Regions from separate parts of the Pseudoxanthomonas sp. LjRoot125 genome, predicted to be linked through region 2. Evidence: predicted binding sites of a transcription regulator. Region 2 holds the regulator's gene; the other holds the start of a gene.
What was found. Region 2 encodes HrcA, which represses chaperone genes, less so after heat shock. Its sites were predicted from a motif close to TTNGCACTCNNNNNNNNNGAGTGCNAA; they were not measured.

Region 1 (4,209 bases), 1.7 Mb from region 2:
GCCGTGACCCGCGCCTGCAAGGCGATGGCCCAGGGTGAACACGCCCGACAAGCTCAGGCCCACGGCGAACATGACGTAGGCGAGCACGCCGACCACCCACGGTTGCTGCAACTGGAAGCCCCAGCCCAGCGCCTGACCCGCGTAGCGCAGCGCGATCGCGATCGCGCCGACCGCGATGAAGCTGACCAGCACGCCGGCGGTGTACCAGAGCGCACGATGGCGAGCATCGTTGCCGCCGCGGCCGCTTTCGGCCAGCGATAGCGCCTTCAACGACAGGATCGGCAACACGCACGGCATCAGGTTGAGCACCAGGCCGCCCAGCAGCGCGAACGCGAAGGCGGTCAACAGCGAGATGGAGCCGTAGCCCTTGGTGTTCGCAACCACGTTCTTGGGCGGACGCGTCCGCTCGACATCAGAGGTTGCGACCGGATCTTCCTCGGTCGTCGTCTCCGCCGGCGCATCGACAGGCGTGGCCACGGGTGCCACGACGGCCGGCGCTTCGCTCACTACCGCGTCGGCGGGGGTCACCGTGCCGGCGGGGATGGCGAGCTTCACCCGACGTGTCATCGGCGGATAGCAGATGCCGTCGGTCTGGCAGCCCTGGAACGTCACCCGCAGCGTCGCGTTGAGTGCGTTGGCGCGATCGCGCTTCAGCGGCACTGGCACTTCGGCTTGGTCGAAGTACACGGTGACGTCGCCGAAATGCTCGTCGTGGTGCGCCACGCCTTTCGGCCAGCGCGGGGCCTGCAGCGAGACACCCGAGGCGCCTTCCAGCGCCATCGAGGTGCGATCGCGATACACGTAATAACCACGCGCTGGCGTGAAACGCAGCAGCAGCTGGTTGCCGTCGAAGGCGATGGCCTCGAAGGCGAAGGCCTGTTCGGCCGGCATCGGCAGGGCATCCACGCCGGCCTGCGGCTTCGGGCCCAGCAGGCTGCCACCGTTCGCGCCGGCGCCCAGCGGCACGAACGCCTCGTCCTCGGCGGGCGGCAGCGCGACCTTCAGCGTGCGCGTCTGCGGCGGATAGCAGATGCCGGCATCCGCACAGCCCTGGTACTTGATCTTCAGGCTGACGCTGTCGGTGCCGGGCGCGGGCCGGCCGGGCAGGGTGGCGACCAGTTCGCCGCGGTAGGTCTCGACATCGCCGAAGAATTCGTCGCGGTACGCCTTGCCCTTGGGCAGTTGCAGCGGCTGTGCGGCGAAGCCGGCATCGGCGTCCACCCCGGTGCGGTGGCGGTACAGGTAGTAGCCGTCGGTGATCTTCCAGCGGATCTCGATCCGGTCGCGCGCGGGCGCGGTGGCGGTCAGCACGAAGGCGTCGTCCACCGGCAGCAGGTCGTCCTGGGTGATCGCGGCCGAGGCGACGGGCGCCAGCAGCGAGGCCAGGGACAGCAGCAGGAGGGCGAGCAGGGTGCGGATCGGCGTCATCGGGTCACTCGGGTCGGGCGTCGGTGCGGGTTTCCGCGGTCACCCAGTCCAGATAGGCGGGCAGGCCGGCGGCGGTTTCGACCGCCAGGATGTCCGGCAGTTCACACGGGTGGAGTTCCGCCAGCCGGGCCATCAGGGCGTCGCGCCGGTCGGCCGGCGTCTTGGCCAGCAGCTGGACCTCGGCAGCCTGCTCCACCTGGCCCTGCCATCGGTACGTCGAGACCACGCCGGGCAGCAGGCTGACGCAGGCCGCCAGGCGCTCCTCCACCAGGGTCCGCGCCAGCCGCTGGGCGGTGTCGGCGTCCGGGCAGGTCGACAGGATCAGGAAGACAGGCATGGGCCGCTGATTATTGCAGACCCGCCCGGGCGGGCCCCTGCGACAAAGATGCGCACCCGCCCTTGAAAGCCCTGCGGCACCCCCAATATCCCCTGCATCCCGGCTTGGCCGGGTTTTTGTACCCGCGGCGTTGGCAGTCCCCTGAGGCGAGTGCTAACATCGCTGCCCCTTTCCCAGTCCAATCAATCACTTAAGAGGATTGACATGAGCAATATCAAGCCGCTGTACGACCGCCTGGTGGTCAAGCCGATCGAAGCCGAAGAAACCTCGCTCGGCGGCATCATCATTCCCGACGCCGCCAAGGAAAAGCCCACCAAGGGTGAAGTCGTCGCCGTCGGCGAAGGCAAGTTCATCGATGCCACCGGCGGCGTGCGCGCCCCGAAGGTCAAGGTCGGCGACAAGGTGATCTACGGCCAGTACTCCGGTTCGGCGTACAAGTCCGAAGGCGTCGAGTACAAGATCATCAAGGAAGACGACGTCCTCGCGATCCTCGGCTGATCGCGCGCGGCGGCCACGCGCCGCCGCCCACGTCACCGCAATCCTCTTGATGGCGGGCCTCGCGCCCGCCGCACGAACCACTCTCAATATTCCTGGAGTTGCACATGGCAGCCAAAGATATCCGTTTCGGTGAAGACGCCCGTACGCGCATGGTGCGCGGCGTGAACATCCTCGCCAATGCCGTCAAGGCCACCCTCGGCCCGAAGGGCCGCAACGTCGTGCTCGAGAAGAGCTTCGGCGCCCCGACGATCACCAAGGACGGCGTCTCCGTCGCCAAGGAAATCGAACTGGCCGACAAGTTCGAGAACATGGGCGCGCAGATGGTGAAGGAAGTCGCGTCCAAGACCTCCGACAACGCCGGTGACGGCACCACCACCGCCACCGTGCTGGCGCAGGCGTTCATTCGCGAAGGCTCCAAGGCCGTCGCCGCCGGCATGAACCCGATGGACCTGAAGCGCGGCATCGACCAGGCCGTGAAGGCCGCCGTCGAAGAGCTGAAGAAGCTCTCCAAGCCGACCGCCGACGACAAGGCGATCGCCCAGGTCGGCACGATTTCGGCCAACTCCGACAGCAACATCGGCGACATCATCGCCGAGGCCATGAAGAAGGTCGGCAAGGAAGGCGTGATCACCGTTGAAGAAGGCTCGGGCCTGGAGAACGAACTCGACGTCGTCGAGGGCATGCAGTTCGACCGCGGCTACCTGTCGCCGTACTTCATCAACAACCAGCAGTCGCAGCAGGTCGAATTCGACGACCCCTTCATCCTGATCCACGACAAGAAGGTCTCCAACGTCCGCGAACTGCTGCCGGTGCTGGAAGGCGTCGCCAAGGCCGGCAAGCCGCTGCTGATCGTGGCCGAGGAAGTGGAAGGCGAAGCCCTCGCCACGCTGGTGGTCAACACCATCCGCGGCATCGTCAAGGTCGCCGCCGTCAAGGCGCCGGGCTTCGGTGACCGTCGCAAGGCCATCCTGGAAGACATCGCCACGCTGACCAACGGCACGGTGATCTCCGAGGAAGTCGGCCTGCAGCTCGAGAAGGCCACCATCAACGACCTGGGTCGTGCGAAGAAGGTCGTTATCTCCAAGGAGAACACCACCATCATCGACGGCGCCGGCGATGCCGAGCGCATCCAGTCGCGCATCAAGCAGATCAAGGCGCAGATCGAAGAGACCTCTTCGGACTACGACCGCGAGAAGCTGCAGGAACGCGTGGCCAAGCTGGCCGGCGGCGTGGCCGTGATCAAGGTCGGTGCTTCGACCGAGATCGAGATGAAGGAAAAGAAGGCCCGCGTCGAAGACGCCCTGCACGCCACGCGTGCGGCGGTGGAAGAAGGCGTGGTCCCGGGCGGCGGCGTGGCGCTGATCCGCGCGCTGCAGACCATCGGCACCCTGAAGGGCGCCAACGAAGACCAGAACCACGGCATCCAGATCGCCCTGCGCGCCATGGAAGCCCCGCTGCGCGAAATCGTGACCAACGCCGGTGAAGAGCCGTCGGTGATCGTGAACCGCGTGAAGGACGGTTCGGGCAACTTCGGCTACAACGCCGCCAACGGCGAGTTCGGCGACATGATCGAGTTCGGCATCCTGGACCCGACCAAGGTCACGCGCTCCGCGCTGCAGAACGCCGCTTCTATCGCGGGCCTGATGATCACCACCGAAGCGATGGTGGCCGAGGCTCCGAAGAAGGACGAGCCGGCGATGCCGGCCGGCGGTGGCATGGGCGGCATGGGCGGCATGGACTTCTAAGTCCTGCTTCCCGCGTCACCGTTCCAAGAAAGGCCCCGCAGCGATGCGGGGCCTTTTTTTTCGCGATATCCGACGCGCGATATCGCAACAAGCGTCCCTGCAAAGCCTTGCGCGGGACACCTTTCCGACGGACCCGCTCCGTAGCGTACGAACTTCGGTGCTTAACGATGTTTTCACCGAATACCACGCGAACGACAGCCA
Region 2 (4,209 bases):
GGCCCACGATCTCGGCGACGGCGCCGCCGATGCCGGTATCGACTTCGTCGAAGACCATCGTCGGCACCGCGTCCAGACCCAGCGCCGCGACTTCGATGGCGAGCGAGATGCGGGCCAGTTCGCCGCCTGAAGCGACCTTGCGCAGCGGACGCGGCGGCTGGCCGGCGTTCGCCGATACCAGGAATTCGGTGCGCTCGGCGCCTGACGGGTCGGGCCGTTCGCCGTCATGCGGTTCCAGCGCCACTTCGAAGCGCCCACCGCCCATGCCGAGTTCGGCAATCAGGGCGGTGGTGGTGTCGCCGAGCGCCTTGGCGGCGCGGTGCCGCGTCCGGCTGAGTGCATCGGCGGTGGTGCGCCACTGCGCGCGCGCGGCTTCTATTTCGTCGTTGAGTTTAATCAGGCGCTCGCCGGCGCCACGCAGGGATTCCAGTTCCGCGGCCAGCCGATCGTGCTGCTCCTGCAGGCCGTCCAGTGGGACCCGATGCTTGCGGGCGAGATCGTGGACGCGCGCCAGGCGGCGCTCGAGCTCGTCGAGCTGGCTGGGATCGACGTCCAGGTCATCGCGCACCTGGCCGAGGAGCGCCAGGGCTTCTTCGATCTGGATCGTTGCGCTTTCCAGCAGGTTGTCGACACCCCGCAGCCGTGGTTCGTGTTCGACCTGGCGGGCCAGGTCCGCGCGGGTGTGCTGCAACTGGCGCGAGAACGACGGGCCGTCGTCGCCCGACAGGCCGACCAGTGCGGCGTCGCACGCCGCGATCAGGCCGGCCGCATGGGCCTGGCGGCGATGGCCGGCGACCAGGGCTTCGAGTGCGGCGGGCGCCAGGTCTTCGCGCTGGAGTTCAGCGAGCTGGTGCTCCAGATAGTTGATGCGGTCCGAGACGTCGCCCTGGCCCGACAGCTGCTCGCGTTCGCCCAGCAGCGCATTCCAGTGGCGCGCGGCATCGCGGACGGCGCGCGCCTCGGCCTGGTTGCCTGCATAAGCGTCGAGCAGTTCCAACTGGCTGTGGCGGGCCAGCAGCGCCTGGTGCTCGTGCTGGCCATGGATTTCGACCAGGCGGCCGGCCAGGTCGGTCAACTGGGACAGCGTGACGCTGCGGCCGTTGATCCAGGCGCGGGAGCCGCCGTCGGCGCGGATGACGCGGCGCAATTGGCATTGGCCGTCGTCGTCCAGCTCATGGTCGGACAGCCAAGCGAGGGCAGGCGATCCGGCCACGGGCTGGAACTCGGCGGAAAGCTCGGCGCGTTCGGCGCCATGGCGGACCACGCCGCTGTCGGCGCGCAACCCGGACAGGAAGCCCAGCGCGTCCACCAGCAGGGACTTGCCTGCGCCGGTTTCACCCGAAATGACGGTCATGCCCTCTCCGAACTCGAGTTCGGCAGCGCGGACGACGGCGAAATCCTTGATCGCGAGATGGGTCAGCATGGCGATAGTGTAGGGCCGGGCGATGGCGGTTCGAAGGCGCGCGATGCTCACCCTCGGGCGTCGCACCGGCCGAGACGGGAACCAAGGTGCTTGCGGGCGCCTCCGCGTTGGCGCTATCTATGCGGCATGTCGTCGACGTCGCCCCCGCTGGACCCACGCGCCCGCCATCTGTTGCGCACGCTGATTTCGCGCTACATCCGCGACGGTGAGCCGGTGGGGTCGCAGACACTGGCCCGGCACGCGGGCCTGGAGGTCAGCCCGGCCACGATCCGCAACATCCTGGCCGAGCTCGAGGAAGTCGGGCTGCTGAGCTCGCCGCACACCTCGGCCGGCCGCATTCCCACCGCGCAGGGCTATCGGGTGTTCGTCGACAGCCTGGTGCAGGTGAAGTCGTTGGGCGAGGGCGAGGTGGCGCGATTGCGCTCCGAGTTGCCCAGTGGCGCCGGCACGCAGGCCCTGCTAGGCAATGCGTCCGAGCTGTTGTCGGCGATGACCCATTTCGTCGGGGTGGTCAGTGTGCCCCGGCGCGAACAGTTCGCCTTCCGCTACATCGACTTCGTGCCGTTGGATGGCAAGCGGGTGATGGCGATCCTGGTCTTCGCCGACAACGATGTGCAGAACCGGGTCATCGAAACGCGCAGATCCTATGAACGTTCCGAGCTCGAGCGCGTCTCCAACTACCTGAACATCCATTTCGCCGGCCGGCCGCTGGCGGACATCCGCGCCACCTTGCTGCGCGACCTGCGCAGCGCCCAGACCGAGATGGAAGGGCTGCTGGCCGAATCCATCGAGCTGGCCGAACAGGCGCTGGCCCCCCCGAACGACGACGTCGTCCTGGCAGGGCAGACCCGCCTGATGGGCGTGCAGGAGCTGTCCGACCTGGAGCGCCTGCGCGACCTGTTCGAGGCCTTCGCCCGCAAGCGCGAGATCCTGCAGCTGCTGGAGCGGACGATCCATGCGCCGGGCGTGCGCATCTTCATCGGTGAAGACACCGGCCTGGCCCCGCACGACGGCGTCTCGGTGGTGACGGCACCCTACATGGCGGGTGGCCAGGTGCTGGGCGTGCTGGGAGTGATCGGGCCCACGCGGATGGCCTATGACCGGGTGATTCCCGTGGTGCAGGCTGCGGCCGATGTGCTCGGGGCAGCCTTGAATCCGGAAACGCCGGCCCCATAGGTTCCCGGTTGGGCGGCTGGACCTGCCGCCAGGGAACCGAAATGAACGAACCGCACGATCACGACACCTCGCCGGGCGACGCGCCCGAGTCCCCCGATACCGACGCCGCCCTGCTGGCCGAGCTGGAAACGCTGCGCAACGAGCTGGACCAGCTGCGCGCCACCACGCTGCTGGAGCGCGCCGACCTGGAGAACCAGCGCAAGCGCGTGGCCCGCGACATCGAGCAGGCCCGCAAGTTCGCCAACGAGCGCCTGCTGGGCGACCTGCTGCCCGTGTTCGACAGCCTGGACGCCGGCCTGGCCGCGGCAGGCGCCGAACCGAATCCGCTCAAGGATGGCCTCGAACTGACCTTCAAGCAGTTGTTGAAGGTGGCGGGCGACAACGGTCTGGCCTTGCTGGACCCCACCGGCGAAGCCTTCAACCCCGAACACCACCAGGCCATCAGCCAGGCCGACGCCCCCGGCGCGGCGCCAGGCAGCGTCGTGCAGGTGTTCCAGAAGGGCTACGTGCTCAACGGCCGCCTGCTGCGCCCGGCCCTCGTGGTCGTGGCCAAGCACGACTGAACGACCTCGCGACGGCGCTTGAACCGCGCCATCGCACCCCTATATCGGGACCATCCACCCGGCTGATCGCCGGGTACAACATCAGCATTCGCTAGGGAGCGACATCCATCATGGGCAAGATCATCGGCATCGACCTGGGCACGACGAACTCGTGCGTGGCGATCATGGACGGCGGCAAGGCCCGCGTCATCGAAAACTCGGAAGGCGACCGCACCACGCCCTCCATCGTCGCCTATACCAAGGACGGCGAAGTGCTGGTCGGCGCCTCGGCCAAGCGCCAGGCCGTCACCAACCCGAAGAACACCTTCTACGCGGTGAAGCGCCTGATCGGCCGCAAGTTCACCGATGCGGAAGTGAAGAAGGACCTCGACCTGGTCCCGTACGACATCATCGCGCACGAGAACGGCGACGCCTGGGTGCAGACCAACGACGGCAAGAAGCTGTCGGCGCAGGAAATCTCCGCGCGCATCCTGGAAAAGATGAAGAAGACGGCCGAGGCCTTCCTGGGCGAAACCGTCACCGAAGCCGTCATCACCGTGCCGGCCTACTTCAACGACAGCCAGCGCCAGGCGACCAAGGACGCGGGCAAGATCGCCGGCCTGGACGTCAAGCGCATCATCAACGAGCCCACCGCGGCCGCGCTGGCCTATGGCCTGGACAAGGGTGAAGGCGGCGCCGACCGCAAGATCGTCGTCTACGACCTGGGTGGCGGCACCTTCGACGTGTCGATCATCGAGATCGCCAATGTCGACGGCGAGAAGCAGTTCGAAGTGCTGGCGACCAATGGCGACACCTTCCTGGGTGGCGAAGACTTCGACAAGCGCGTCATCGATTACCTCGTCGAGGAATTCCAGAAGGACCAGGGCATCGACCTGCGCAAGGATCCGCTGGCCCTGCAGCGCCTGAAGGACGCCGCCGAGCGCGCCAAGATCGAGCTGTCCAGCTCGCAGCAGACCGAAGTGAACCTGCCGTACGTCACTGCCGACGCCTCGGGCCCGAAGCACCTCAACATCAAGCTCACCCGCGCCAAGCTGGAAGCGTTGGTCG

Region 1: ACSION_RS03880 (co-chaperone GroES) is a predicted target of HrcA. The motif match lies at 1,896-1,922, and genes of this name have one in related genera.

What each region holds. Positions count from the first base shown of each region.
Region 1 is NZ_CAXUOY020000001.1:874,879-879,087, forward strand. Features, by position in the region: gene ACSION_RS03870 (protein-disulfide reductase DsbD family protein) at 1-1,428, opposite strand, end outside; gene cutA (divalent-cation tolerance protein CutA) at 1,433-1,765, opposite strand; gene ACSION_RS03880 (co-chaperone GroES) at 1,970-2,263, shown strand; gene groL (chaperonin GroEL) at 2,368-4,008, shown strand.
Region 2 is NZ_CAXUOY020000001.1:2,547,346-2,551,554, reverse strand. Features, by position in the region: gene recN (DNA repair protein RecN) at 1-1,423, opposite strand, end outside; gene hrcA (heat-inducible transcriptional repressor HrcA) at 1,550-2,599, shown strand; gene grpE (nucleotide exchange factor GrpE) at 2,641-3,162, shown strand; gene dnaK (molecular chaperone DnaK) at 3,273-4,209, shown strand, end outside.